2 regions of the Anaerotignum propionicum DSM 1682 genome follow, and region 1 is predicted to be linked to the other one. Evidence: predicted binding sites of a transcription regulator. Region 1 holds the regulator's gene; the other holds the start of a gene.
What was found. The regulator NrdR, encoded in region 1, represses ribonucleotide reductase genes. The targets are predictions, from matches to a motif close to CACAANATNTTGTG.

Region 1 (15,814 bases):
GGCTCTTTGTCTAAGGCTTTTGGTTCGGCGGGAGGATTTGTAGCTGGCTCGAGGGAGTTGATTGAGGCTCTGCGCCCTAAGGCGAGAAGCTTTATTTTCACTGCTTCCCCCATGGCACCTTGTCTTGCGGCGGCAGCCTTAAAGGTAATCGAAATCATTTCTCAGGATGAATCCTATGTGGATAGATTATGGGAAAACAGAGAATATTTTGCAAACCGCATAACAAAGTTGGGATTGAATATAGGAACGACGGTGACCCCTGTTATTCCCGTCATTGTGGGGGATGAAGGGCTGGCGGAGAGAATGAGTCAGGATATATTTGAAAAGGGCGTTTTTGCCCAAGCCATAAAATTTCCTATGGTGCCTAAGGGAGCGGCACGACTGAGATTTATCATTTCTGCAGGACATAGCAAAGATGATTTGGATTTGGTGGCTGAGGCCATTGAAGAAAGCGCCAAGGAAAATAGATTGTTATCTCAAAGGTAAAAAAAGTATCCGTTTTTTGCTGAAATCTTTAATTTTGGAGCTGAAGATGTGGGCAAAAGAATTACTGCAGAGTTGGTTTGGTATGATTTGCAAAGCATATGAAAATGCCTAATGTTGCATTAAAAAATAGTTTTTAACTTATGTTAAAAAAAGTGAAGTTTTGGTTTTTCGACACCCGAAAAGGATATTCTTTGGATATCCTTTTTTATTTATAAATTTTTACAGGAATTTTCAGTATGTTCCTGTTTTTGTCTGGAAATACTGAGAAAAAAGGAGGCGAAAAAAATGTTAAAGGATGGATTATTTGAATTGCTGGAAAAGGCAAGAACAGACAGCGATTTGCGGAAAAAGATATTAGAAACAAGAAACGCAAGGGATCCTGAGTTGGCTCTTTGTGAATTATCCACGGAATTGGGCTGTGGTGTTACAGTTGGGGAGATTTATCAGCAAGGCGCAAGATATTTATCTGACTTGGAGGATGGTTGTATTGGTGCAACAGAACCCAGAAAGAAATGGGGAGATACGTATGAACAGTTTTTTGCATCAATAGAAGGAATGGAAAAAAAATAAGAAATACGGTTTACCCCATTTGATTTTGCTTTTTTGTAATCATATGGGGTTTTTTGTATAAAAACTTTGTTTTTTAGCAAAGTTTTAAAGATAAAAAATAATTTTTTGTTATTTATGAATTTTGAAATTATTTTTGACAACAAATAAACGATTATGTAGCGTTTTTCTGAAAAAAACTGCTGATATCTCTATTTTTATTATAAAAAAAGACATTATTTCTAAAGATGAAGATGTTGCAAATTGGTGTATTACCACATTGACAGTTAGAAATGGCAGTGATACCATAGAATTGGATAGGTATAAAAATATAAACAGCAATTGTAATTGAATGCAATTTTAGGGGGCTTGGGTATGGTAGAAATGGTAAATGGTATAGTTAGTTTGGACAGGCTTGAAGTAACGGATATTATTAATATTAACATTTTGCAGAATTTCTTAGACAATTTTGCATTGGGCATGAACTGTGCTGCAGTTGCGGTGGATCGAGAGGGAAGAGAAATTACAACCCCAAGTCACTACCGAGATTTTTGCAGTAATTACGTACATATGTCTTCCGTTGGTGATTCCAGATGCGCCAAGTGTCATGATGAAATGGGTATGAAGGCGGTAAAACTTGGCAAGCCTTATGTTGGTTCTTGCCATGCAAACTTAATTGACTTTGCCTGTCCAATTGTAGTCAAAGGACGGCATATCGGTACCGTTTTGGGAGGACAAATTTTAGATAATCCTCCAAAAGAAGAGGTTATAAAGAAAACAGCCAGAGAACTAAACCTAAGTGAACAGGAACTGTGGTCTGCATCCCATAGAATCGACGTTGTTCCCATGAAAAATATTCAGGCGGCAGCGGAGGTTTTATATATTGTTGTAAATGCATTGGCAGACAATGGTTACAACAGATTGGAAATTGAGGTTTTGACTAAAGAACTTGCTGTCAACTTTATGGAGATATCTAAAACCATTGAAACATTAACCCACTCTGCACAGGAAATGTCAATGAATCAAAATGAGCTTTCCGCTAAAATTACTGAGGTGAGTGAGGTAACCCGTGAGGTTTCCGATGTTTTGAAGTCAATTGCGAAAATCATTAGCCAGACAAAGCTGTTAGGTTTAAATGCTTCCATTGAGGCGGCTAGATTAGGCAATGATGGAAAGACATTTGCTGTGGTTGCAAAGGAAATTCATACCCTTTCCGAAAGCTCCAATGAAACTGTTGTTAAAATTGATGTTTTAAACGGATTAATTCGAGAGAAAATAAATCACACCATACAAGATGCTGATATGAGCCTGCAAAATTCTGAGCGGCAAAGCACAGATATGATAAATTTAGAAAAAATGGTTCAAAGATCTGTAGTGATTGCAAAGAATTTAGAAGGGCTGTTTAAATAATTTTAAGGAATATAAGCTGAAATGATAAGCTGAAAAGGTTCATCCACCGGGTTTTTCAATATCCGGTGGATTTATCATGTGTAACGCAAACCCCTCACCCATTCGGTGATGGGTGTTTTTGCGCGTTTGTTCACCAGCTATGATGGTGAAGTTGTCCCTGAGTAAGCATTCCTTTAAAACCTTGCTGGCGCAAAGCCTCGTATATAATGATTGCCACAGAGTTTGACAGGTTTAGGCTTCTGGCTACCTCCAGCATAGGAATACGAATGGTTCCTGCTTCGTGGGCCATAAGAATTTCTTCGGGAATCCCCGCACTTTCCCGTCCAAACATAAAATAGTCATTCTCTTGAAATTGAACCTCGGTATAGACATGCTTCGCTTTGGTGGTAGCCATCCAGAGGCGGATTCCTTGATTCTTGTCCATGAAGTCTTGAAAATTTTCGTAATAGCGAATATCAAGAAGATCCCAATAATCCAGACCGGCTCTTTTTAAATATTTATCATCAACAGAGAACCCTAAGGGTTTGATTAAGTGTAAAACAGAATTGGTTACTGCACAGGTTCTTGCGATGTTTCCTGCATTTTGGGGTATTTCAGGCTCTAATAGTACGATGTGCATACTGCGTACCTCCTTTCACATATGTTTCAAATTGTAGCATAAAGAAAAACCGAAAACAATAGAAGGTATGACGGAATTTTAGATTTGAGAAATATTTCTATTGACTAATTCCTTCTTGTATATTACTATTAAATAAAAATAGTTATCGCTTAGGGGTTTTGATTATGAAAGAGACTGCACAAATTTTAAGAGAAAAAGGTTTAAAGGTAACGCCTCAGCGTATTGCGGTTTATAATATGCTGTTAAATTCCACAGAGCATCCTAATGCGGAAACCATCTACAGAGCTTTGGAGCCTACAAATCCTACCATGAGCTTGGCTACGGTTTACAAAACCTTAGATTATTTTAAGCAGCTTGGTTTGGTTCAGGAGCTAAATGTTGGAGAGGGTAGCTCTCGTTATGATGCGGTTGTAAAATGCCATCCCCATACAGTTTGCATGCAGTGCGGAAAAGTACAAGATTTATTCTTGGATGAATTGACTGAAATTCATAAAAAAGTTAAAGAAGAATTGGATTTCCAGGTGAATTGTGAGCAGTTAATTCTTTATGGTATATGCGGGGATTGCAGAAAGAATAAGATTGAAGCTTAAGGTTCTAAATTGTTCTGAGGGTAGATACCAAAGGCATAGAATCCAGAAAAAGCCATTCTTTAAGTTTATTCAAATAAGGCAGATAACTCCAATGATTGTAAATTTTTGGGGTTTATCTGCTTTTTATTTTGAAATTAATTTTTGCTTGTGTAATTTTTGCAGTTAATTTGACAAAAAATGGATAAATTGATATAGTCAATATGCATATTTTGTTTTTAATACCAAGGAGGTTCTCATGGAAAAACGATTGATACCTGTTAATATGTATGATATCACAACAATGGAACAATGGTTCACTCAGATGGGGGAGGAAGGCCTGATCTTGAAATCCTTTTCGGGAAGAAAGGCAGTATTTCAGGATGATTATTGCCAGAAAATTAAATATAAAATAATACCAACTGTGTATGATGAGGATGCACCTCCCCGGGAGATGAAGGAGCTTTTTGAAGATGAAGGATGGCATTATGTAGCCACATATCAAAAATTGCTTTTCGTTTTTTCAAATGATTCAGAATACCCTAAGCCCATTCCTTTCTCAAGGGAGGAAGAACGGGCTATTTATGAAGAGCTAAGGAGAAAAAAACAAAGAAGTGTGATTTTTTCAATGTTGGCGTTGCTTTTTTTGATGGGTATGCAGCTATTTCTTCTGTATTTGAAGTGGGACGATTATGCTTTGGGAAAGACTTATGATTCGGGGGTTGTTTATATATTGGTATTTCTAACCAATCTCATAGCAGCGAAGCGAGAATATCGCTCTAATATACTAATAAAAAGAAAATTGGAAAGCTTTGATTTGTCGGAAGAAATAGATTCCCCATTTATGCCTACTACAAAATGGTTTCGTGTGGAATTTTTACTTACTGGGCTTATGTTTGTTTTTATGTTTGCCCCACTCATTTCGGCGATGCGGGATAACACTGTTGCAATTGCTGAGAAGGATATTCCGTTTTCTTATGTTTCCCTAGAGGAGCTGGAAACGGCAGACCCAAACAGAGAATACTATAACGATTTTACATATGTAGATACCAAAACATCGGTTTTAGTGCCTGTTCAGTATGAACTGGAGCAGGATGGTAACGCCATTTATGAAAGTGATGGGATCCGGGAAAGAGACGAAGTACATTTGAGTTTGTCATATTATGAAACCAGATATAGATTTTTAGGAAATCAATTGTTGCAAAGATTGATGGAATATGATGATGTTATCAAAATAGAACAAGAAGGATTAGATCAAGCTTGGCTTGACGAAAAAAGCGAATACAAAAAAATATTTTTGCTCAAAGACAATCGTATTTTAGTCATTAAATATAGGGGGCATGCCGACATTCCCTCCCATTTAAAGGACTTTTCCAAGACTCTGCAATCTCCTAGTATATAATTCTAACGAATAAAAAGGATGGCAACATAGTTGCCATCCTAACGGCAGACTTGATATCTGCCGTTTTTTTATGTTAAGCTGTGGGGATTGTATCTTTACTTTTGCCATTATGTTGGATTTCTTTCCAGCTTTTTGTTTCTCGGAACAGGCTGATAACCTGTAATGGGATCCAAGATGCCATAAAGATTGGAAATAATAAAATTGCGGATCGCATTTCCTTTGGAAATACTCTTTTTTCCTGATACAGAGTAAGTATTGTTGCCATGAGACACATTAAGGTATAATAGAGCAGGAAATAAATTCCCATGGCTTGAATGAAATTGAAAATCCCTTCTTTCCCATCAAAAATTGCGGCTAAAAGGGTAAGCCCCAATGGTAGTATGGATAGAGCTTGGGCAAATGCTCCCATTAAAAACATAGTGAAATCTGCGGCGTAAACGCCGTTAGGTTTGATGAGGCGTTGCAGGAGATGCTTGAAATGCAGCTTTCCTACCTGCATGATGCCACTGCACCACCGACGGCGTTGTAACAAGGATACCCGAAAGGATTCGGGTTGTTCATCATAGGTAACGGCATCGGGAACCCACCAAACCCGCTCACCCAAGAGGGCGCACTGGGCGGAAAATTCCGCATCTTCAGCGATGGTTGTGGTATTCCATCCCCCTAGGCTTTCCAAAACATCTTTATGTACTGCGAAGCCTGTACCTACAAGCTTTGCGGAAAGGCCGCAGGCGCCTCTTGCCTTATTGAAAAACAGATGAAAAAGGTTAAAATAGATATTATAGCAACCGGAAACCCAAGAAGCTTGAGGATTACTTGCCAGCAGACGACCCTTTGCCACCTTTGCTCCCGCATCGAATGCATCATTTATTTTGAGTAAAAAGTCGGGACTTACAATATTATCTGAATCAAAGACACAAAAAGCATCATATCCCTTTTTTCGTAATTGCATCAAGGCTTGCTGTAGGGCATCCCCTTTGCACGTTACGGGGAAGGGACAGTGAATGATTTCTGCACCGTAGGCTTTTGCCATGAGCTCAGTATTATCCGTACAATTATTGGGAATCACAAATACATCAAATAATTCAACGGGATAGTTTTGTTTTTGAATGCTTTCTATGAAGTTTCCAATCACTGCTTCCTCATTTCTAGCCGCAGTAAGGACTGCAAATCGTCGCAGTTTTTTTGCGGAAGGATACTTGACTTCTTTTTTCAAAGCAAAGCAGGCAATCCCTCCAAAATATATGCTGATTAGTTTCAGCACTGCACCAAGGGCCAAGGCGACCCAAAATAATTCGTCCACTTTTATGTACCACCTTTCAGGATTTTCAACTTCTTATTGTCTTATACTAATATAGGGTATATATTTTAAGAAGAACTTAATAAAAATCTTAATAAAAGCGAAATATCTAATCTTAAAGGAAAATTAAATGATTTCCTGTTTGATTCTTAAGGGCTTTTTTATACAATGAATTTACAGAATGACGGAGGTGTACGGCATGTACAATATTTTAATTTGTGATGATGAAAAAGACATCGTTTCTGCGTTATCCATTTATCTTTCCACAGAAAATTATAAGATTTTTACTGCTTATACAGGGAAAGAGGCTTTACAAGTGGTACAAAATAACGATATCCATCTGATTCTGATGGACATTATGATGCCTCAGATGGATGGTATTTCGGCTACAGCAAAGCTTCGGGAATCTTCCAATATACCCATTATTTTGCTAACTGCAAAAAGTGAGGACAGCGATAAAATTCTGGGATTGAATATTGGAGCAGACGATTATATCACAAAGCCGTTTAACCCCATAGAAGTAATGGCAAGGGTGCGTTCTCAGCTAAGGAGATATACTTCCTTGGGAGGAATGGCAAAAAAAGCGTCCCATTTGGTCATAGGAGGAATCGATTTAGACGATGAATCTAAAACAGTTACCATTGACGGCGAGCCTGTATCCCTAACCCCCAGTGAATATAATATTTTAAAGCTTCTGATGGAAAACCCCGGACGAGTATTTTCCTCAACACAAATTTATGAGCAAATTTGGAATGAGGATGCGTATGGCTCCGGCAGTGTTGTTGCGGTGCACATTCGTCATCTGCGAGAAAAAATCGAAATCAATCCCTCGGAACCCCGCTATTTAAAGGTGGTTTGGGGGCTTGGCTACAAAATTGAAAAGGAGGCTAAAGAATGACGAAGGTCACCCACAATCTTGGGTTTAAGGTGCTGGCCTTGTTTCTTGTGGTTATTTCAGGGATTTTGAGTTTTATCAGTGCAGCCGCAATTTTTGTTGGGGGAGAAAGCGGTTTTTACAGCGGAAACCCGCGTTCCTACTATGACACACCTTGGTGTAAATGGATAACCAATCAATATGCCGATGAAATCATGGATTTATATCGGTATAATCCAACACAGTTGGAAGAATGGGCGGAAAATAGGAGTTCAAACTTTGGTTTTGAAATTTATACCCCAAGCGGCGAAAAAATAACCGAAGGAAATATCTCCGGGGAATCTGGATTTAAACAAACCTATAATTTTAACGTTTATGATGAATATACCGTCAACGGAGAGTGGATTTCATATGATGAACCTATGGATGCCAAGCTGGAAGCCTATGTGAAAACGCCTATAACGGCTTCAGATAATTATTCGTTAACGTACAGGCTTTATGGCTTAACCTATAAATTTCGCATGGGGCTGCTGGCTTTGGGGTTGACAAGCGTATTGACTTTTTTAGCCACCCTGATTTATTTAATGTGTGCGGCGGGACATAGAGGAAAAACCGATGAAGTTACACCAAACCTTCAGGATCGCATCCCTTTGGAGATTTATTTTGGAACGATTTCTCTGTTGGCGGCAATGCCTATTATGGGAGCTCACGCTATTTATCCCTTTGATCAATTCAGCGATATTATGCTACTGTTAGGGGCATTGGTTTATCTTTTCGTTTTGGGAATAGCGGCGTTAATGACCATTGCCACTCGACTAAAAATGGGAAAATGGTGGAGAAACTCTATTACTTATTGGTTTTTCCATATTGGCTGGAAATTTATTGGTGCTGTATTTGTTACATTCAAAGATAGCATCTCTGCTTTGCCTATGACATGGAAATATGCGGCGGCGTGGGTTTTTATATCCCTTATTTATTTATCAAATTCGAATAGTAGTGGAACAGTTTTTATTGTGAACTGCATTATTCTGGTTTTGGTGCTTTCCGTTTCCAATCAGCTGCAAAAGTTAAAAAAAGCAGGGGAACAGTTGGCCAACGGAAATCTGGATTATAAGGTTGATACTTCTAGGATGTTTCGCGTTTTTCGCAGACACGGCAATAATTTAAACAGCCTATCTAAAGGGGCGGCAATTGCCATGGAGCAAAAAATCAAAAGCGAACGCTTAAAAACAGAGTTGATAACCAATGTATCCCACGATATCAAAACACCTTTGACGTCCATTATCAATTATGTGGATTTATTGAGAAAGGAAAAACTTTCGGGGCAGGCTCAGGAATATTTAGAAGTTCTGGATCGTCAGTCCAGGAGGCTGAAAAAGCTTACAGAGGATTTGGTGGAGGCTTCAAAAGCATCCACAGGGAATATTTCTGCGCAGTTGTTGCCAACTGACCTTTGTGAATTGGTGCATCAGGCAGTGGCGGAGTATGAAGAAAAACTGGAAAAAGCAAATTTAGAGGTGGTCATTACTGCCAAAGAACCTGTTTTCGGTATTGTAGACGGAAATTTGACTTGGCGTGTATTGAGCAATCTTTTGAGCAATGCTTGTAAGTATTCTCAAACCGGCACAAGGGTTTATGTGGAAATTTCGAAAAAAGGTAATTTTGCTTTGATTTCTATGAAGAATACCTCCAGAGATCAACTGAATGTTGCCCCTGATGAATTAATGGAACGTTTTGTGCGTGGAGACAGCTCCCGTTCCACGGAGGGGAGTGGTTTGGGGTTAAATATTGCCAAAAGTTTGGTGGATCTGCAGAAAGGGAAATTTACCCTTTCCATTGATGGGGATTTATTCAAGGCTTATGTGCAGTGTCCTTTAGCAAAGGCTCCAGAACAGAAAGGGTCGAAGGAAGAAGAAACTCATGAAGCAGAAGAAAATGCAATAAATCAAACAGCAGAAAAAACAATTTAAGACAAAATATAAAAAAGAAGCCCTCTTTAAGCATATGTGTAAAGAGGGCTTTTTCGTGTTTATGGAGTAGAGTTTTAAAAAGTGGGGGACAAAGGTGGGTAAGATATTTGTCTATTGGAAGATTTAAATTGTGCCACTTGATCTTATGTAAATAACAATTTTAAGTAAGAATTGTTTAAATCTATCAAAAAGCAAATGAAGGCTTCAAAAATCCCTACGGAGATTTGAAATTTGGAGGCTGAATAAACAGGCTGTTTTATTCATAGAAAGCAAAGACGTGGAAAAAGGGAAAATTCTAAGAATTCCCCCTTTTTATTAGGCTATACTTACTGTTCCTTTTTCCAAAGAACGATAGTCTTTGTTTTAAGGGACTTTTTTACGTCTATGATGCGTTGATTTTTACTGCCGCAAAACAATAGCTCCAAAGACCGCTGGTTTACTTGGTATGGTCCATCAACGAGTACATCAATTTGCTCCAAAAGTGCAAGGATTTGAGGGTTTCCTTTTTCTAAAATATCTTCCCACAAGTAGCCTGTATATGCCCAAACATTCAACCCTAGCTTTTTGGCTCCTTGGGAGATATGATTACAGGCAAGGGGTTGATCTAGAGGCTCGCCTCCTGAAAGGGTGACGCCGTCTAGCAGGGGGTTTTCGGTTAGGGCGGATAAAATTAGATCTGTATCTCCCACATACCCCCCTTGATAATCATGGGTTTCTAGATTATGACAACCGGGACAGCAATGGGGGCAGCCTTGGGTAAAGACCGTCAATCGTATTCCCGGACCATCCACAATAGAGTCGTTTACCACACCGCTTAATCTGATTTCCATATCATGAATCCTTCTTTGTAGTCATTTTTACGTCAGTAACCAAGGAGTGCTTTACTCTATCAGAAACTTCGGCACGTTTTGCATTGTTGAAGCGGTCTAAAGTGCCCACCAAATAACCTGTAATGCGGCGAATACGCTGGAACCCAACAGCGCCTTCCTCTTCTTTTCTGCCGCATTTGGGGCAGGTATCTCCAATGATACCCGTATAACCACAGAGAGGATCACGGTCAATGGGATGATTGATGGAACCATAACCAATATTTTGAGATTTCATGTAACGAATTACCTTTTCAAAGGCATCTGTATTTTTGCTGGGGTCACCATCCAATTCCACATAAGTAATGTGCCCTGCATTGGTAAGATCATGATAAGGTGCTTCCAACTGGATTTTTTTAAAGGCACTGATAGGATAGTAAACAGGAATGTGGAAGCTGTTTGTGTAATATTCTTTATCCGTAATACCCTCGATAGAACCAAATCTCTCCCGATCCATGCGGATAAATCTGCCGGAAAGACCTTCTGCGGGAGTCGCCAGCAGGGAGAAGTTCATGCCTGTTTTTTCTACATATTCATCCAACCGTCTACGCATATGGCTGATGATATCAAGTCCTAAATTCTGCGCAATTTCGCTTTCCCCATGGTGCACGCCTATGAGAGCTTTTAAGGTTTCCGCTAAGCCGATAAACCCTAAGGAGAGGGTTCCATTTTTCAATACCTCACGCACTTCATCATTGGGGTTCAGCTTATCACTGCCAATCCAAACGCCTTCTCCCATAAGGAACGGGTAATTATGTACTTTTTTCTTTGCTTGTATTTCAAATCGTTCCAAAAGCTGAGCGGCAACCAAATCAATTTTAGTGTCCAGTTCTTTAAAAAACCAATCAATATTTTTATTGGCAAGTAAAGCAATGCGAGGCAGGTTGATGCTGGTGAAGCTTAAATTACCCCTTCCTGGGGTCACCTCTTGGGTGGGGTCATAAGCGTTGCCCATTACTCTTGTTCTACAGCCCATATAAGAAATTTCTGTTTCGGGATGTCCCTCTTTATAGTATTTCAGGTTAAATGGTGCATCCTGAAAGGAAAAATTAGGGAATAAACGCTTTGCGCTGACACGGCAGGCAAGCTGAAATAAATCATAATTAGGTTCTCCGGGATTGAAGTTAATGCCTTCTTTTACTCGGAAAATTTGAATGGGGAAGATGGCAGTTTCCCCGTTACCAAGACCTGCTTCTGTGACCAACAGCATATTTTTCATTACCATACGTGCCTCAGTAGAGGTATCCATGCCATAATTTACAGAGGAAAACGGCGTCTGGGCACCTGCACGGCTGTGCATGGTATTTAGGTTATGCAACAGGGATTCCATGGCCTGATAGGTGGCTTTATCTGTTTCTTCCGTACCTTTTCGCGCTGCGAATTCTTTAACTTTATGATAGATTTCAGGTGTAATTCCTGCTTTTAGAAGCAATGCTTCTTCTGCGGCATCAAATTGCCCATTTTCATCCAATGTGGGATACAGACCTTTCTCTTCCAACTGGACAAAGGCTTCCGATGCTGCTTTACTCAATTTAGGACCGGCTAAAATTTCCACAAATGATGTAAAGTTAGAGCGGTAACGTTTTTTATAGGTTTTTGCTACGCCAGGAGCAAGACCACGGTCGAAATTGGGAATAGACTGACCGCCATGCTGATCGTTTTGGTTGGACTGAATGGCAATGCATGCCAAGGAAGCATAGCTGGCAATATCGTTGGGCTCTCTCAAAACGCCGTGCCCAGTGGAGAACCCCCCCTCAAACAGCTTCACCAAATCAATTTGACAGCAGGTTGTGGTTAGGGTATAAAAGTCCAAATCATGAATATGGATATCTCCGTTTCTATGAGCTTCGGAATGGGCGGGGTTTAAAACATAGCATTCATAAAAGTGCTTTGCTCCCTCAGAACCATATTTCAGCATAGAACCCATGGCAGTATTTCCGTCAATATTGGCATTCTCTCTTTTGATATCGCTATCATTTGCCTCTTTATAAGTAATATCCTCAAAGGTTTTCATTAACCTATCGTTCATATTGCGCACCCGGGTGCGTTCCGCACGATATAAAATATATGCTTTTGCAGTGAGGGCATAGCCATGTTCAATCAAAATTTTTTCTGCCATATCTTGAATTTGCTCGACGGATGGAGAAGTGATGCCGTTTTGTTCAAAAGTATCTGATACCTCTTGAGCAAGAGCCAAGCAAGTGTTAGAGTCTTTTGTACCTACCGAGGCCTGAAAAGATTTTTCTAAGGCATTGGCAATTTTGTTAATGTCAAAATAGGCAGTTCTGCCATCACGTTTTTTAATGGTCGTTATCATAAGGAATACCCCTTTCAAAATTCTATTGCATTTATTCATATTCCCTGAATTGTTTGAATCCGTTTTTGGATTGCAAAAAACACAATATATAGATTCTATAATAATATTAGTCGTACATATTGTAGACCTTTCTGAAATCACCGTCAAGGGTTTTTTGAGAAATGAATTTTGGTGAATTTCATGAAGTCGGGGCATAAACTGATATTAAACAGGTGAAATGGGGGGAAAAAATACATGAAATGGGAACGTTTTTCGTGTCTGCGGGAAAAAGAGGTCATTAATATTTGTGATGGGAAACGATTGGGATTTGTCTGCGATTTAGAATTTGATGCATATAACGGGAAAATCTGTACATTAATTATTCCTGAGGATGCGGGGAAATGGAATTTTTTCTGTAAGGAGCGGGCATATTTCGTACCTTGGCGGTGCATTAAGCGCATTGGGGATGATATCATTTTGGTAGAGGTGGATGCATGTGAAGTTCTGATTGTTGATGAATGAAGCCTTGACCCCACGGTATTTCTTGCGTATAATTGAAGGAAGTGGCAAGAATCTTGAAAAGGGGGGGACCATTTTGAAATGTCCTTTTTGCAGCTATGCAGATACGAAGGTGATTGATTCAAGAGCGCAGGATGACAATGCCGTCATTCGTCGCCGCCGTCTTTGTGAAAATTGCGGGAAACGCTTTACTACCTACGAAAGAATTGATATGATCCCCATTACTGTGATAAAACGGGATGGCACAAGGGAGATATTTGATAAGACAAAACTAATGGGCGGCATCATGAAATCCTGTAACAAGCGCCCGGTTACGGCAAAACAGATTGAGAATTTGGTTGATGATGTGGAAAACACTTTGATTGGCAGTGGCGAGAGAGAAGTGGACAGCAAGGTGATTGGTGGTATGGTTATGGATCGCCTGAAGGAATTAGATGAAGTGGCCTATGTCCGTTTTGCATCCGTTTATCGTCAATTTAAGGATATTAATACATTTATCGATGAGCTTGAGAAAATGCTTAGTGAAAAGCGTGGAGAGTAAAGTTTCCCATCAATGATTTGTGCAGTTAAGCCCCCTTTGAGTATATGCTCAGAGGGTACTTTTTTGTAATTCTTCTATTTGAATTTTTGGAGGTTTGTTATGACACAAAGAATAAAGGCTTTGTTTGCATGGACTGCTCAGGGAGAAGAATCAGCGAAGCTGATTGGCGTTAGATATTTAGAAGCAGGTCTTGCAGTTACATTTCATGGGGAAGCTCAAAAAGACGAGCTGATTTTCCTTGGAGAAAAGAAGGATATGACCCATGTTTTATATTTTATAGACCATGAAAGGCTGCTTTTGATCAGTCTTGCAGATGAGATGGGCGGCTTTACCGTGGAGGTTTTGGTGGAGGATTTAATACTTCCTTGCTAAAGCTTGTTTCAAATTTCCCGAATTATGAAAGAATAAAAAAGAAAAAAGATTAAATATAGACAGGCAATATTTTACAAAATACCTCATAGGATAAAAATGTAAGCAAAACATATTTACTTAAGGAGGTATTATAGTATGAGTGGATTTGGTTGTGGTTTTGGCGGCGATAGTTCTTGTTTGTGGATCTTAATTTTGTTGTGCTGCTGTGGTAACGGTTTTGGTGGTAGTAGTTGTGGCGGCAGCTGTGGCGGCGGCTGTGGCGGCGAGTCCTCTTGGTTATGGATCCTCATTCTTCTTTTCTGCTGTGGCGGCAATAGTTGTGGCTGTGGAAATCAGATTGGGAACAACTGCGGATGCTAATTTAGTCTGCGAATAAGATCTACAGGAAGTACTGAAACTGAATCAAGATTTTATGATACAGCGGAGTCATTAGCATGAAAATTGGTATTTAGGAAATATATAATTGCTTTTTGAAACGCAAATAGTTGTTGATTCCGCTGTATTCACGAAAAAGGCTTAATGTAGTGAGTCTTTTTCACAAGTATGCGGAGAATATCCGCATCCTTTGGCTTTCCCGATTTTTGGGGAAGCCTTTCTTTATTTGCGAACGAAAAGGAAGGCATCCCGGCCATCAATCCTTTACAATAGAAATATGAAATCGTGTTTTTGAAAGGGGTTATGGCTGTGCTGGAGCGAAATTTAAAAAAAGATGAGCGTTGTAAGAAATTAATTGAAGAGTGTAAATCATATTTTATAGAGCGTGCCTATCAATTGGAAAACCAATTTTATAGTGCTTTTTACGTACAATGTGCAGAGAGTACCGCTGCTGATGGATATGAGGTCTTTTTGGAGACACCTATGGAACATAATTATTTCAGGGCGAACCTTGCCAAATTGGATGAAACGGCGATGATGCGTTTTTATAAGCTTGCCGCCATACATCATACCATTCGTATGGTCAGAAGGCGGAAAAAGGAGATGCTGTGGGAAAATATTAAGGAAGGATTGTTTAAGGTATACGATTTGACAGAGAATGAGAAGGAAATGGTTGACATTCTGCAAAGGTGTGCCTTTCTTTATCAGACAGGCTTTCAAGAGCTGTTCATAAAAACAACGGCAAGATATATTTTCGGACACAAGGTTCTTTCTGCATTTTCGTTCGCTTTTATCGGGAACTTCTGGTATAATTCCTATAGTAGTTTTATGGGCTCGTTTGTTGGATATGTACCCTTTCGTGTGCGTATGGAGCGAGCCATGGGAGAATAATTTTGGAGGATGAAGACCCATGGGGGAAAACAGATGGACGGAGGAGCAATTACAGGCCATTGAAGCAAGGGGTTGTGACTTATTGGTTTCAGCGGCAGCGGGAAGCGGGAAAACCGCAGTTTTGGTTGAACGTATTATCCGACGGATTACCGTGGATCAACCACCGATGGATATTGACCGACTATTGGTAGTAACCTTTACAAAGGCAGCGGCATCGGAGATGAGCCAAAGGATTGGAGGGGCTATAGCAAAAAAGCTGGAGCAAGAGCCCAAAAATCTGCATTTGCAAAATCAGCTTACTTTACTTGCCCGTGCGGATATTAAAACTATCCATGCCTTCTGTCTGCAAACCATCCGTGAGTATTATCATCTTTTAGACATTGACCCCGCGGTCAGAACAGGAGACCCTGGGGAAATCAAATTATTACAGCAGGAAGTGCTGGAGGATTATTTTGAGGAACTTTATGAAAAACAGGATGAAGTTTTTTTTCAGCTGTTAGAAACCTTTGGCGAAGAGACGAAGGATAGCAGGCTAAAGGAGTTACTATTACAGCTTTATAATTTTGCCCAAGGGTACCCTGACCCTGTGAAGCTTCTTTTGGAAATGGCAGAACAATTTCATCTTAAGGATGGGGAAACGGTGGATACCTGTAAGTGGATGCCCATCATTCGGGAAAGCATCAAAGGCGGTGTGGCTTTTGCCAGAGAGCTATTGGAGCGGGCAATGGGTCTTGCGGCTTCAACATCAGGCTTTGAGGCTTATTTGGAATGCATGGAAAAA
Region 2 (15,814 bases), 940 kb from region 1:
TAGCGCAATTATCGGTTGCGTATGTAATAAAGTCGATGTTCAGTAGTTTTTTACCTCTTAAATTTTAAGAGGACTTTAAAAATTTTTTTTCATTTTACCACAGTGAAGACACTAGCACAACCAAGAGAAACAATAATTAAAGACTGAAGTTTTTTCATAAATTTCATCATTAGGACTATCAGTAGGTAATGTAAAAAATTGGGTTATTATGGAATGCGTAGTCTTACCAGTTGAATTTACAGTTGGAAACTTGTATAATTTAAAGAATATGGATTTATCTAAATTACAATTTAAAATAGTTTCGATTATATACCAATGATATATGAACACAAAGGAGGAAACTATGAAAAGTGAGTGCTATGATATTTTGATAATTGGTGGGGGGCCGGCAGGTGCAACATTAGCAAGGCTTTTGCCTAAAAAATATCGTGTGATTTTAATAGATAAAAAGGAGAAAGATAGTGGATTTCAAAAACCCTGCGGTGGACTTCTTTCAGAGGATGCACAGCGTTCTTTGGCTCAATTAAATATTACAATGCCTAAGGATATATTGGCTGACCCTCAAATATTTTCTGTTAAAACCATAGATGTAGAGTCGGGTTTGATACGTCATTATCAAAGAACCTATATAAATTTGGATCGGCACAAGTTTGATATGTGGCTGTTAAGCTTGATACCTGACAATGTGGAAAAGACAAATGGAATTGTTCGCAATTTTTCTATAAATGAAAAGGGATATACAGTAGAGCTTTTTGATGGCCGCGTTTTTCATACCCGATATCTTGTTGGTGCAGATGGTGCCAATTCCATAGTTCGTAAGACTTTATATCCTAATAAGACTATGCCAAGTTATGTGGCAATACAGCAAAGCTTTCGTGAACAGCACAAAACGCCTTTTTACTCCTGCATTTTTGATAAAAAAACAAGTGATTGCTGTTCGTGGTCTATCTCTAAAGATGATGTACTTATATTTGGCGGTGCTTTTGCCCCTCAAAATTGTCGCAACGACTTTGAGAAGCAGAAACAACGACTGGGGAAATACGGTTTCCGTTTTGGAAAGCCCATTAAAACGGAGGCTTGTATTGTTTTGCGCCCGAAATCCTATTTTGATATTTGCACGGGAAAAAACAGAGCTTTTTTGATTGGGGAGGCGGCCGGATTTATTAGCCCCAGCTCCCTTGAAGGTATCAGCTTTGCCATAGATAGTGCAATACTATTAGCTGAGACGTTTGCCCTTCAAAGTAAAAATAAGGAGAAAAAATATCTTAGAAAAACATTTCATCTCCGTTTAAAAATTTTCAAAAAAATCATCAAATGCCCTTTTATGTATCATCCGATGTTGCGTAAGCTTGTTATGTTAAGTGGTTTTACATCAATAGATGTGAAATGAGCAGTACAAATATGAATGAAACGTTAGGATTTAAAATAATGTGGCTTCTTTCAATGGAATATCCTTTTACTTTACTTGACCAAAGCTAGGCAATTCAATAGTTTCATTTTAAGTAAGAAAGGGAATAGAGAAAGTAAATCCTGAGTCGAAACTGATATGAGGTACTTACAACCCCCCAATTCATTTTATGGAATAATACGTGTTGTGGGTGAAAATTCTTTCAAAGGAGATATGAAGCTTGGATTTAATAGGGAATGCATTACGATTTTTAATTATATCAATAGGCTTTGCAAAATTGTTGATGTTTTTGGGAGGAAAAGTGAATGTTTTTGATAAGATGCAAAGATTCGTGAAAAGCATTTTTCATATCATAAAAGGATAAAATAGTGTTATTTAGAAGCTGATTTGATTATCTTAAATAAAAATGAAACTGTAAGATTAATATAAAAAATATTTAGAGTGGCAAATTTGAAATATGATTCAAAGCAATAAAAATGGTGTCTGATAAATCAGGCACCGCTTTTTTATTGTAAGAGCCAGAAAAATGAGAAGGCCGCTGCAAGCGTAGAACCAATTAAGTTAAACAACATATCCATATCTGTATCCCGAAGTCCTTTTTGTGTTTTCGGTTCGTCTTTTTTTGAAACATCATGGTACATCTCCATGAGTTCGAAGAAAACACCAAGGGTATTGCCGACACAAAATATAAAGATTGCCTGAAATAAGGCAGAGCTTCCGGTAATTATAAAGTTATCCAAGGTACAATAAGTTATCAGTGAGAATGAAAAAGAACCAAATGCATGAAGATATCGATCGAAGGTTCTGGATTTAGTATAGCCTCCTAAATAGTGACCCAAAAAACAAGCACCCAAAATGGTGAGCATGGCCAAGAGCAATATATAGCCTGGAATTTCTATACGAAAAACCCAAATTGCCACAAAAAATATTGTGTAAAATATATAAGTTGATAATGCTTCCTTTGCAAAAGGTGTATCACCCCTTGCGAAAAGCTTTATTACTGAAAAAATACAAAGAGCAGTTACAATGGAATAAGTAATTATAATCCATAAGGGCATACTGTTCACTTCCGTTCAGGTTTTTTAGTCTGCTATTTAATATTATTATTTTTTGTAAAAATATACTTGAATTTGTGGGTTTTGTAAAATATTTGCTAATGATGAGGTAAGTGCGGCGATGTATCGTAAAGGGAAGGATTTCACTGCTGCTTTCAAGTTGGCACTGAGCCATTTGGTATTAACATAGAAGGAAGTTTTCTTGTGCTTCATTAAAAGAATTTTTCCCATATGACGTAATAAGTGATTCTAGATTTACATTCCTAGGGGGATAAGGCGATGAACTTTGTGAGGATTTTAAATATATGAGGATGTTTTACGAATTACTAACCCCAATTTGCTTTAGAATTAACAGTTATATTTTAAAATAAAACTGTACCAATAAACCTATTTTGAGGAAGGAGTTTTGATTTGGATAAAATAAAAGAGAAAAAGGGATTTATATGTGATATGGATGGTGTGATTTACCATGGCAACAACTTGCTAGCCGGTACAAAAGAATTTGTCCATTGGCTTTACCGTGAAAACAAAGAATTTTTATTTTTGACGAATTCTAGCAATCGTACGCCCAAGGAACTGCAACAGAAATTACAGATGTTGGGATTAGAGGTGGATGAAAAGCATTTCTATACCAGTGCCCTTGCCACTGCCAAGTTTTTAAGCAAGCAAATGCCTAATTGCAGTGCTTATGTGATTGGTGATCCGGGTCTCTACCATGCTCTTTATGATGCAGGCATTACCATTAGTAATACAAATCCTGATTATGTGGTTGTGGGTGAAACCAAAAGTTATAATTATGAAAGTATTTGCCTTGCAGTAAAGTTTGTGCTAAACGGCGCAAAGCTAATTGGTACAAATTCGGATTTAACAGGGCCGTCGGAAAGTGGAATCATACCGGCATGCCGAGCCTTGGTTGCCCCAATTGAAGCGGCAACAGGAAAGAATGCCTATTTCGTAGGAAAGCCAAATCCCCTGATGATGCGTACGGGAATACAAATGCTTGGGGTACATTCTAAAGATGCCGTTATGATAGGAGATAGGATGGATACAGACATTATTGCGGGGATTGAAAGTGGTTTGGATACGGTTCTTGTTTTAAGTGGTGTTACCTCTGAAGAGACGATAGACTTATACCCCTATAGACCACGACTTGTTATAGATGGAATCGGGGATTTGGTTAGGGAATAACATAGAATATTAAAAATTCTGTTAAAGGGGAGAATATATGAAAAAAACCTATGTTTTGGATACGAATGTATTGATACAGTCGCCGGCTTCACTGCTATGCTTTGAGGAAAACAATTTGGTTCTGCCTATTGTATGTTTAGAGGAGTTGGATAAGCTTAAAACAGAGGATGGAGAATGCGGTTCAAATGCGAGGTCTTGTATCCGTTTTTTAGAAAAATTGAGACAAGAGGGTAACCTTCTTGAAGGTATTTTGCTTTCTAATGGAGGATGTCTTCGCATAGAGCCTAATTTTGTTAATATAGAGCTTCCGCCGGATTTTTCAAATAATAAAAATGACAATCGAATATTACAGGTTTGCAGAGGACTTTGCGAAAATGGCGAGTCCGTTATTTTAGTTACAAAGGATATTTTGGTTAGACTGAAAGCCCAGATGCTGGGAATAGAAGCCCAGGATTTTGCAAATGAACAAGCACCATCCTTAGAAGGGCAATATACCGGTCGAAATGAATGTTTTGTATCAGATGAAGCAATGGCTTCCTTTAAGAAAAAAGGAATTTGTTTAGAAGATGCCTATACATATATAGCCAATGAAAAGAAATCTCTAACCCCCATTATAAATGAATTTTACACACTGCGCTCGGAAATAAATGAACAAAAAACATTGTTAGCTCGCTTTGACGGTAACAAATTTATTTCTTTGAATTATTCAAAACTACAGCCCTTTGGAGTGAAACCAAAGAATTTAGGGCAATATTTTTTACAGGAAGCTTTAATGGAAACTGCCAAAAAAGCACCCCTTGTCATTATAAAAGGGACAGCAGGAACAGCAAAAACATTTTATTCTCTTGCCGTGGGATTAGCTAAAACCTTGCAGGAGAATGATAGAGAATACAGAAGAATCTTGGTTACACGACCGAATGTACAATTTGACGAAGATATTGGTTTTTTACCCGGTACGGAACAAGAAAAAATTGCGCCATTTTTACGACCAATTCTTGACAATCTGGAAGTATTGCTGCGAAGAAACAAAGGTGAAAAATCTCTGGATGACCTTGCAATAAAATCTAAAATTCATGAGATTTTTGAAAATACCATTTGTGCAGAGGCGATGAATTTTATCCGTGGTAGAACCTTGACACATACATATTTAATCATTGATGAGGCACAAAATTTAACACCGAAGCAGGCCAAAGGGTTGATTACCCGTGTAGGGGAGGGAACGAAGGTGATTTTACTTGGAGACCCTCAGCAAATAGACCATCCATTATTGGATGAGAGAACCAATGGTCTAAGTTATGCCAGCGAGAAAATGAAAGGTAGTCCTCTTTGCTATCAGATTACAATGAGGGCTGATGAATGTGAACGGTCAAAATTAGCTTTTGATGCTGCAAACAGAATGTAATTAACAATTTGAAAGTTAGATTGGTTTAAATAGGTTTTATCTTAAATAAAGATGAAACCTATTTTTTTTGTGAAATGTCCTTTGCGTGTTATAAGGATGAGAGGAGAAGAGACGAAAGATGGTAGCAGAAGAATTAGACTTTAATGCAGTGAGGGGAGTGGTAGATATCTTAAGGAAGACGAAAAAGATCTGTCAAAGAAATAGGGAGGGTCACGATCATTTTCTAAGGATATCACCATAAAGGGTTTTGGCGAAGAAATAAAAAACAATGCCATGACATTGGATCGTCACGGCATTATATGTATTCTTTTATTTCAATTCTTAAGAATGATAATTTTAGATGCTATCATTATGGGATGTTTTATAAATTACACCAGTGCTGTTTGTGTTTCTATATAATTTCTTATATTAGATGGGTTCACATATAGGGTGAATTCTAATCCATTTTGCACAACCATCGCAGGTACGCTTCTAATTCCGTACTGCTCCACAAGTTCGCTATTTTCTTCTGCCTGTATCAGCTCATAAGTTATATTTGCTTGAGACAAAAAGGATTTTACCATGTTGCAATTTACGCAAGTGCTGGTGGTGAAAAGCATAATCCTATTTTCCGTTTCTGGATTTTGCTTTTTCTTTATGGGAAAGCTGTCAAGTTTGAGGTTCTCTTGTTTGAAAGTATGTTTTACAAAATGTTTTTTGTCTAAATCATATAGTTTTCTATCCTTAAACTCTTGGGTTTTTCCTTCATTCCAGTTTTGCACCGGACGATAATAACCTGTTATGCGGCTGTATACCTCTGTTGTGCCTCCACATTTATCGCAAACATACTTTTCTCCATTAATATATCCATGATTTTTACAAATGGAATAGGTAGGAGAAAGGGTGTAATAGGGCAGGGTATAATTTTCAGCTATTTTTCGCACCAACGTTGCAGCGGCTTTCCATCCCGGTAGCTTTTCACCTAAGAAAGCGTGGAAAACAGTGCCTGAGGTATAAAGTGTTTGCAAATCATCCTGGGATTCCAATGCTTCAAAAATATCATCGGTAAAGCCCACAGGAAGATGGGAGGAATTTGTATAATAAGGTGTCTCACCAGCTTTAGCTGCAGTAATGATATCCGGATAACGCTTTACATCATGCTTTGCCAAACGGAAGGTTGTACTTTCAGCAGGAGTGGCTTCCAAATTGTATAAGTCTCCATATTTCTCCTGATAGTCGGAAAGACGTTCTCTCATATAATTCAGAACCTCCTTGGCAAAGGCATGGGCTTCAGGATGGGAGATATCTTTTTTTATCCAGTTTGCATTGAGGGTCGCTTCGTTCATTCCGATTAGGCCAATGGTGGAAAAATGATTGCCAAATCCCCCCAAATAACGCTTTGTATAAGGATACAAACCTTCTTCTAGCAGTTTCGTTACAACATTACGCTTGATTTTAAGGCTTCTTGCCGCAATATCCATCTTCTTATCAAGGCGGGCATAAAAATCCTTTTCATCCTTGGCTAGATAGGCAATGCGGGGCAGGTTAATGGTTACAACACCAATAGAACCTGTGCTTTCTCCGCTACCGAAAAATCCTCCTGATTTTTTTCGAAGCTCCCGTAAATCCAAACGTAAACGGCAACACATGCTTCGCACATCACTGGGTTCCAATTCGCTGTTAATATAATTTGAGAAATAGGGGGTGCCATATTTGGCTGCCATTTCAAATAACAGACGATTATTTTCTGTGTCACTCCAGTCAAAATCTCTGGTGATGGAATATGTGGGGATAGGATATTGGAATCCCCGTCCGTTTGCATCTCCTTCTATCATGATTTCGATGAAGGCCTTATTTACCATATCCATTTCTTTTTTACAGTCTTTATATTTGAAATCCATTTCCTTACCGCCTACGATTGCAGGCAGCTCAGCAAGGTCATTGGGAACGACCCAATCCAAGGTAATGTTGGAGAAAGGAGCCTGTGTTCCCCAACGTGATGGGGTATTTACCCCATAGATAAAGCTCTCAATACATTTTTTTACTGCATCATAGGAAAGGTTGTCTGCTTTTACAAATGGAGCCAAATAGGTATCGAAGGAAGAGAACGCCTGAGCACCTGCCCATTCGTTCTGCATGATACCCAAAAAATTCACCATTTGATTGCAAAGGGTTGCTAAATGGCTGGCAGGTGAGGAGGTAATCTTTCCGGGAATTCCCCCTAGGCCCTCTTGAATGAGCTGTTTTAAGCTCCACCCTGCACAATACCCTGTAAGCATGGACAAATCATGGAGGTGGATATCTGCATCGCGGTGGGCTTGGGCAATTTCTGTGTCATAAATTTCGCTTAACCAATAGTTTGCAGTAATGGCTCCGGAGTTGCTCAAAATCAACCCCCCTACGGAATATGTAACAGTGGAATTTTCCTTTACTCGCCAGTCCGTTACATTTAGGTAGCTGTCCACGGTTTCTTTAAAATCTAAAATAGTAGATTTCATATTCCGCATTTTTTCGTGCTGCTTTCTATATAAAATAAAAGCCTTAGCCACATCAGCGTATCCACTTTTAATCAAAATATTTTCAACGCTATCTTGGATATCTTCTACAGAGATAAAACCGTTTTGGATTTTAGGTTCGAAATCGGCTGTGACTTTTAAAGATAAAAAATCAATGGTTTGTGGATGATATTGCTTATTTTGTGATTCAAAAGCCTTGGTGATTGCCTTACTGATTTTGATTAAATCAAACTCAGCAAACTGACCGTCTCTTTTAATTACTCTATACATCTCTCTTAACCTCGATTCCTTTTTTATTTTTATCATTGTAGCACAGATGGCTTATACATACAATCATAAAATACAATATGTAGTATTAATTTTAGATAGAACCACAACTTATGGAATGAATTATATCCCCCGCAGTTCGGCTGAAGGTAGAAAAGGAAGAATGCTTTGAAGGAGATTCCGTAATTCTTTTTCAGAATAACCACTGAGATCCTTTGCCAACACATCATCTGAATGCACAAAGCTTTGAATATAATATTTTTCAGAGCCCTGTATCCATTGGGCCAGTGCCAGCATATCTTCTGCTGTATGTAATTCACGTACCACGGTGGTTCTAAACTCATAAGGTACCACATCTGCCATTAAGATGGACACACTTTCTTTGATTGGCCCAAGATCAAAGTTTTTGATTCCAATGGTTTGGCTGTACTTATCTTGGGCATTTTTTATATCCATCGCAACATAGTCCACAAGTTTGCTTGAGATAAGCTGTTGCAATCTTTCTGGAAAGCTGCCATTGCTATCCAACTTGATTGAAAAGCCAAGGGATTTTATTTCATAAAAAAAGGGTTCTAAATCTTTTTGCAGCAGGGGTTCTCCTCCGGTGATGCAAACACCATCCAAAAGTCCTTTCCTTTTTTTCAAAAAAGAAAACAGTTCCTCTTCAGAAATGATATCTCCGGAAAAAGGAAGGTGTATAATAGAGGCATTATGGCAAAATGGGCACCTAAGATTACACCCGACGGTAAAAATAGTGCAGCAAGTTTTATCGGGATAGTCGAGTAAAGAAAGCTTTTGAAGTCCACCAATTTGCATTAAAATTCCCCCTGTAGTAAAATCATTCCCATTCAAAATTGACTAATATGTTGTTAAAAATTTCATTTGCACTTCACCTATTGTATCAAATGAAAAGAAAAAAACAATCGCTCTACGGGATTATTTTGTATTGATTACCGCAAGATGCGACATAAGTCTTTACAGAAAATTGAGAACTTATGGGCTCTTCCTTTTTATTTTATCGAATTGCGCAGGGTGAAAATATCTTTTTTCTACTTGTAAAACAAACCTTATAAAGTCAAAATTTCTCTTAGAAATACCTGCCCAATGTAATTTATATTGCTTCCTCAAACAAAAAAACGGCAGTCACAAAGCTGTGATTGCCGCTGTAAACAAAATTATAAGTGGTAAGCTTCATATTTTTTTGCGAAGCAAAAACCTGTTGTTCCCGGACCGGTATGAGAAGCTACTGTGGCACCGATTTGGAAAGGAGAGATGAATTCCATTTCGGGAAAAGCCTTTTTCAATGCTTCTTCAAATTCAGGAACTTCATCCCAAACATTGGTTGTTCCAATGTGAGCAATATAATCCTTTGGATTTTCACCAGTTGATTTAAAGTGATTGATTGAAATTTCAACTAGCTTTGCCAGACCCTTTTTCCTACTTCTGACAGCTCCACCAACACTGATTTCTCCACCTTTGAGAATAATCAAAGGCTTGATTTTTAAAATGCTTCCCGACAGAGCGGCAATCTTGCCGATTCTTCCTCCAACTTCAAGATGGCTTAAATCACCCACCATAAAATGAATACGGGCATCCACTTTGGCTTTTTCAACGTATTCCATAACCTCTTCAATTGTTTTACCGGCTTTTTTCATTTTAGCCATTTCCATAAGTATCAGTGTTTGAGATCCTGTAATATGCCAGCAATTCACAACGTAAATTTTTGCATTGGGGAACTCTTCCTCCAGCATTAATTTTGCTGTGGTGGCGGACTGTATTGAGCTGCTGAGGGAATGTGTAACAGTTGTACAAATAATATCTTTGCCTTGTTGCAAAGCCGGACGAAAGGCATCAATAAAATCTTGAACAGAGGGCAAAGAGGTTTTGGGGTATCCGTTCTCGTCGATGATAAATCTATAATATTCATCTAAGGATATTTCTTCAATCTCCTTAAAATATTTTTGGTGATCTAGGGATACATAAAAAGGAATCAAAGATATATCGAATTCCTCTCCTCGTTCTTTCCCGATATCACAAGCGCCGTCACTGAAAATTTGATAGTCTGCCATAACGTCCTCCTTCGATGCTGTACTTCAATAAACATTATAATAGCAAAAAAGTTAAGGAATTGCAATATTAAAACGCAGAACGTAGTTTAAATAACTATGTTTTGTGAAATTTGTGAAATTACAAAAAGGGAACGGAAAACTTTTCGTAATTAAGGTTAGTTTTTTCGTTGAAAATTATTCCTCATAATAACATACTTTCTCTACTTAAAATATGAGCATTCTTTTTTAAAAAAGAACAAAAAATGCTATTATTAGGGGATTGTTTTTTGCTACAAGATTCTTATATTTCCTTATTGAATTCTTTTATATTACAAAAAGATTAGTGAGAAAATGGATTTATTAAAATATGACAATAAATTTTAAATAAATTGTCAGGAAAACTTAAAGACTTCCGTCGAAAAATGATTTATGATAATAAAGTCCTATAATTGGCATAAGAATCTCCTTTTTCGGAAAAAATTAGAAAAAAGGAGTGAATTGATTATGTTTCAAGCAGGACAGAAAATTGTATATCCTTTGCATGGGGCAGGATATATTGAGGAAATTGAAGGAACAGAAAATGGAGAATATTATATTATCCGTATACCCACTGGCAACGTAATGATTCGTATTCCAAAAGATGGTGCAGAAAAATCCGGAATTCGCCTGCCGGAGGAAAGGAACATTGTAGAGGAAACGTTGGTTCGGGTAGGAAAAAGCAGGCCAACCTTATCAGATAACTGGAATTTAAGACAGAAGGAGAATTTTTGTCGTTTGAAAACAGGGAAACTGGATCAGGCCGCAGAAGTCATTAAAGCGCTTTATGAACAGGAAAAGAAAAAGAAGCTCTCCTCGGCGGAATGCAGGCTTTTAGGAATGGCTAGACAGATTGTACTCAGTGAAATTATATCTGTTTATGAAATTAATAGCGAAAAAGCAGAAGAATTGCTTGCAAAATGGTTAGAAAATTGATACTATTTCTTTATGGTAAAGTATGGGTATTTTACCCTTTTGCCAAAAATGGGGGAAGGAGGTGGAAGAATGAAAAGACTTGTTGAGATTATTATGAGTTTAATCGTTATGGCGGCGAGCTATGCGCTCTTGCATATTCTATTCATATCTAACTTTTTCCAATGGCATATATCCATGCCTTTTTATGTGCCAATGGGGTTAGCAGTATTCACCGGACTTATATTTTATCTTATCTTATCATCGCCCTTAACGGAAATGATGTTAAAAAGGCTTTCTCAAACAGAAGAAAGATTAACCAAAATGAATGTAAAGGAATTGGCATTGACAATTCTTGGTTGTGTTGTTGGTTTGATCATTGCAAACCTTATCGGCATTGCCTTTAGCGGATTTGGTGCAATCGGAACTTTCATTGTGGTATTGTTAAACTTACTGTTTGGGTTTTTGGGAATTCGTGTGGCAAGAAGAAAGAAGGACGAATTTAATGTAAAAAGCTTACAAAAAATGATTATTCCTGCTTTGGCACCACAAGAGAAAATTTCCGTTTATGGACAACCTAAGATATTAGATACAAGTGTAATTATTGACGGTAGAATTCTGGATTTGCTGCAAACCGGGTTTATTGAGGGCAAAATTATTATTCCAAATTTCGTTCTGGAAGAATTACGGCATATTGCGGACTCTGCCGATGGTTTGAAGAGAAACCGTGGTCGTCGAGGTTTAGATATCTTGAATGAAATTCAAAAGCAGTTGGCAGTACCCGTTGAAATCAAAGAATATTCCACAAAGCAGTCAATGGAGGTTGATTCCATGCTGCTCAAGATGGCGGAAAGTCTGGATGCCTTTGTTGTTACAAACGACTATAACTTAAATAAAGTTGCTGAGTTTCAGGGTGTTCGGGTTCTAAATATCAATGAACTGGCAAATGCCATAAAGCCTGTAGTGCTTCCGGGAGAAGAAATGCAAGTTACGATTATTAAAGCCGGCAAAGAAATGGGACAGGGCATTGCGTATTTGAATGATGGCACCATGATTGTTGTGGATGGCGGTAATAAATTTATTGGTGAAACGAAGAATGTTGTAGTAACCAGCGTGTTGCAAACAGCAGCAGGCCGAATGATTTTTACAAAAATGGTTGCTGCTGCTTCATAAAATGAAGAGAATGAAAGCCCCAAAGCAAACGATCCCTGTCAAAAAGGGTTGCATGGGGCTTTTATTGATAGAGGGAGAGAAGAAGTGTGGAGGGTGAACGTATTTCTGCTGCAATTATTGTTGCTGCGGGGCAGGGCAAGCGCATGGGTGGGAAAACCCGAAAGCAGTTCTTGATGTTGGAAGGAAAAGAAATTTTAGCTCATACGGTAGATCGTTTTGAGGAGTTTTCCAAAATAAAAGAGATTGTTTTGGTAATAGGCAGAGATGATATAGAGAGTGTTAAGGCGATGGTAAGGAAATACGGCTGGAAGAAAATTAGTGCTGTGGTTTGTGGAGGGAAGGAACGACAAGATTCTGTGAAGTGTGGTCTAAAGGCACTTTCCCTAGCCTCAGAAGTCGTTTTAATACATGATGGTGTGCGCCCATTTGTAACAGAAGAAATGATTAACTGTTCCATAGATGCAGCGCAAAATTTTGATGGATGTGTACTTGGTGTACCAGCAAAGGATACCATTAAGATTTGCGACAAAGATGGGATGGTTCTTGAAACACCTGATCGCAGTACAGTATGGCACATACAAACACCCCAGACGTTCTCCAGAGATTTGATAGAAAAGGCATACGAAAAGGCGGAGAAGGATGGTTTTTTTGGCACGGATGATGCTTCTGTCGTTGAGCATTATGGCGCCAAGATAAAGGTCATTCATGGCAGCTATCAAAATATCAAGATTACCACAAGGGAGGATATCCTAATGGGAGCTTGCTTTTTGGAGGAGGAGAGGAAATGAAGACAATTGTGATATATACAGATGGTGCATGCTCCGGAAATCCAGGCGCAGGAGGATATGGCGTAGTAATGCTATATGGCACTGCCCGAAAGGAGCTGTCAGGAGGATATCGCAAAACAACTAATAATCGTATGGAAGTTTTAGCTGTGATTAAAGGACTGGAGGCCTTAAAGGAGCCTTGTGCCGTTAAGCTGTATAGTGACTCAAAATATGTAGTAGATGCGATCGAAAAAGGTTGGGCAAAAAAATGGCGCAGTCAAGGTTGGATGCGCAATAACAAGGAAAAGGCCTCAAATGTAGATTTATGGGAGCGACTGTTGGCACTGCTTGAAATTCATCATGTTTCCTTTATTTGGGTAAAAGGACATGCTGATAATCCTGAAAATGAGCGATGTGACCAATTAGCAAGGGCTGCAATACAGAAAAATACGTTAGAAAATGACGAAAATTATGAAACAATGTAAATGAGAACAGTGACTTAGTAGGAAATTTGCGTTGACACTTTATGAAATATATGGTAGTATTGTCTTGTAAAAGTTTTTTATCTATCTATGTAGGAGGATTTATTCAATGAAAAAGGGTACAGTTAAATGGTTCAACGCAGAAAAAGGTTTCGGTTTTATTTCCGTTCCCGGTGAAGACGACGTGTTTGTACACTTCTCTGCTATTCAGTCTGAAGGTTACAAGACACTTGAAGAAGGTCAGGAAGTTGAATTTGAAGTTGTTCAGGGTGCAAAAGGCCCTCAGGCTGCTAACGTAAAACGTGCTTAATCGATTTGATTCTGTATTGAAGATGCTTAGGCATTGATAATATAAATTATTTTTTGGTTATGCAAAAAACAACGCTTTATACCGTTGGACAAAGTTAGGAAGCTAGACTTCCATGGAAGGCATAGGTTTGCACCTGTGCCTTTTTGTTATGTAAAAGTACCCTTACACAACTAAATACTTAAGGATTCAAATAAAACTTAAATGTGTTTTAAAAGTGCTTTCTTTGTGGTATTTCTGGAAAGACATATAGTTCTCTAAAGGGAAAAATAATATAGAAACAAATACAAATTATATTGAATGCGAAAGATAAAAAGTATAGATGTTTTTAGGTACTGCGAAGAGTAATATATTTGGTGATAAAAAATGATTGGCTCTAAAGATTGATAATTGATATATGTGGTCATTAAAACAATTGTAAGTGGAAAATTGTAAAAACATTGCAGATGAAAAAAATCAAGCTTATATTAGATATAAAAGATCAAACCTAAAAAATAGCAACTAAAGAAAAAAACAATGGCGATAACCAAAAGACACTTGGTTTATCGCCATTAACTTTACTGATTTAGAATTGATACAATTTGTTTTGTTCCTTTAAGAAACAGCAACCTTTCCCACTCGGATTCCTTTATATTTGCGCTCTGCAACCTCGCAAACAGCACAAACCTTATCTACAAAGGTAATGACGTAGGATTCAATATATCTGGGAGGAACGAGGGTGCATGGCCACATATGCTTAGAGATAGCATCCTTTTCGACTTTATTCAGCTCTGTAATTTTTCTTGCATTATCCAGAGCAACTCTGGGATGCCAAGATGCATGATGGGTGCGAAGCCCCTTCTTTGTTCTCCAATCGTAGAAGAACAGATCATGAAGAAGACCAGCTCTGGCTGCGGAACGATAGTCCCAGCCCATGCGATAGCAAACCAAAAAGCTGTAATAGGATACATTAATGCTATGCTGCAATCTGCTTGTATTGCAATGCTGTACGAAGGAGTCCATTTTTCTAACCATTTCATGATCAAGGAGATCCTGTACGCATTCATTATACTCTGCTAATAATTCATCCTCACTTAAGTTGCCAAAATCTTTTTTGGAACCAATTGCCTTGTGCATTGGCATCACGTCCTTTTTGAGATTTACATAAGTATACCACAACGGCGAAGAAAAAAGACGGGGGAAACCAGGAAAAAGAACTTTTTTTCCCAATCACTGCTATGTTTTTCCTCAGCATTATCAAATGACCCCGACTTCAAGTTTCTTTGCTTTGACTTTTCTATTATAGCATATGAATAAATAACGCACAAGGAACAAAACAAGCAAATTTCAAGTAAATCATTCCCTTATGTTTGTGACCATTGATCATTATTGCTCCGACAAAATCTTTCAAAAATCAACAATAAAACAGGAGAGAAATCAGTCTGTTCCCCTCAATTTTAAAAGAAAATAATTATGAGTTTATCTTAAAATACACTGTCTTTTTTGTATTCAAAATCGTCAGTTATTTAACATGCTAATTAACATAAAACATGGAGATATTTTAGATATTATAATAGAAAATCAAATTTTAATAATGATACTTAGATTTTTAGAGGGGCTATGACATAGAATGTATGCTTTAAGGTATATTTATTCTAAAGTAAGTGATATTTTTCTGAATAGAAGAAAATTTACGAAAAATTTTTTTGAGTCCTCTTATCATCATGGGGGTGTAGATGTTTTCACAAATTATCGAGAAAATATGTTTTTTTCAAAAATGACTGATTGAATTTGGAACATAGTAAAGATGAAATCCAACTATTTCATCAAAGGAAATATTACACAATTCCTTATAAAAACGTAGCTATCCAGCTAGTAGATCTTTTGTCAGATTGCACAAGAATGTAAGAAACACTTTTGATGTTTTTAGCATGGCTAGAAATCGACTTTATTGATAAGCCTTAGGCCGTATTCTACGAAGAAAAGATATGGGGTGATATTTTATTAGAATAATGGTGCAACTTTTTATCTGTAAATGAAATTGCTATTTGAATACCTAGATACTAGAACCCTTTATTTTTTAAAGTAGGTTTTTTATTGACTATTTCGGCAAAAATGATGATTATAAGCTTGAGAAGCCAAATTTTTTGTATAAAAAAGAATTGTTAGCACTCTTTACAAGTGAGTGCTAACAATGTATAATATACCCATATTGAAGATACATTTAATGTATGTAATAGGAAGGTGGAATGGTTATGAACTTGCAAAAATTTACCCAAAAGTCTTTGGAAGCCA

Region 2: the regulator NrdR is predicted to act here: its motif matches at 7,890-7,903, upstream of CPRO_RS06055 (ribonucleoside triphosphate reductase).

What each region holds. Positions count from the first base shown of each region.
Region 1 covers NZ_CP014223.1:334,411-350,224, forward strand. The annotation lists gene CPRO_RS01515 (aminotransferase class I/II-fold pyridoxal phosphate-dependent enzyme) at 1-486, shown strand, start outside; gene CPRO_RS01520 (hypothetical protein) at 772-1,056, shown strand; gene CPRO_RS01525 (PocR ligand-binding domain-containing protein) at 1,408-2,442, shown strand; gene trmL (tRNA (uridine(34)/cytosine(34)/5-carboxymethylaminomethyluridine(34)-2'-O)-methyltransferase TrmL) at 2,573-3,061, opposite strand; gene perR (transcriptional regulator PerR) at 3,226-3,651, shown strand; gene CPRO_RS01540 (DUF2812 domain-containing protein) at 3,887-5,029, shown strand; gene CPRO_RS01545 (glycosyltransferase family 2 protein) at 5,103-6,332, opposite strand; gene CPRO_RS01550 (response regulator transcription factor) at 6,529-7,227, shown strand; gene CPRO_RS01555 (sensor histidine kinase) at 7,224-9,173, shown strand; gene nrdG (anaerobic ribonucleoside-triphosphate reductase activating protein) at 9,500-10,003, opposite strand; gene CPRO_RS01565 (anaerobic ribonucleoside triphosphate reductase) at 10,005-12,356, opposite strand; gene CPRO_RS01570 (YlmC/YmxH family sporulation protein) at 12,591-12,857, shown strand; gene nrdR (transcriptional regulator NrdR) at 12,931-13,395, shown strand; gene CPRO_RS01580 (hypothetical protein) at 13,495-13,767, shown strand; gene CPRO_RS14770 (hypothetical protein) at 13,903-14,127, shown strand; gene CPRO_RS01585 (hypothetical protein) at 14,452-15,033, shown strand; gene addA (helicase-exonuclease AddAB subunit AddA) at 15,053-15,814, shown strand, end outside.
Region 2 covers NZ_CP014223.1:1,271,930-1,287,743, forward strand. The annotation lists gene CPRO_RS06035 (FAD-binding protein) at 344-1,390, shown strand; gene CPRO_RS06040 (DUF2238 domain-containing protein) at 1,915-2,466, opposite strand; gene CPRO_RS06045 (HAD-IIA family hydrolase) at 2,875-3,651, shown strand; gene CPRO_RS06050 (PhoH family protein) at 3,689-5,053, shown strand; gene CPRO_RS06055 (ribonucleoside triphosphate reductase) at 5,422-7,818, opposite strand; gene CPRO_RS06060 (anaerobic ribonucleoside-triphosphate reductase activating protein) at 7,939-8,631, opposite strand; gene CPRO_RS06065 (DegV family protein) at 8,991-9,884, opposite strand; gene CPRO_RS06070 (CarD family transcriptional regulator) at 10,368-10,835, shown strand; gene CPRO_RS06075 (PIN/TRAM domain-containing protein) at 10,905-11,984, shown strand; gene ispD (2-C-methyl-D-erythritol 4-phosphate cytidylyltransferase) at 12,071-12,772, shown strand; gene rnhA (ribonuclease HI) at 12,769-13,236, shown strand; gene CPRO_RS06090 (cold-shock protein) at 13,343-13,543, shown strand; gene CPRO_RS06095 (HD domain-containing protein) at 14,135-14,656, opposite strand; gene clpB (ATP-dependent chaperone ClpB) at 15,775-15,814, shown strand, end outside.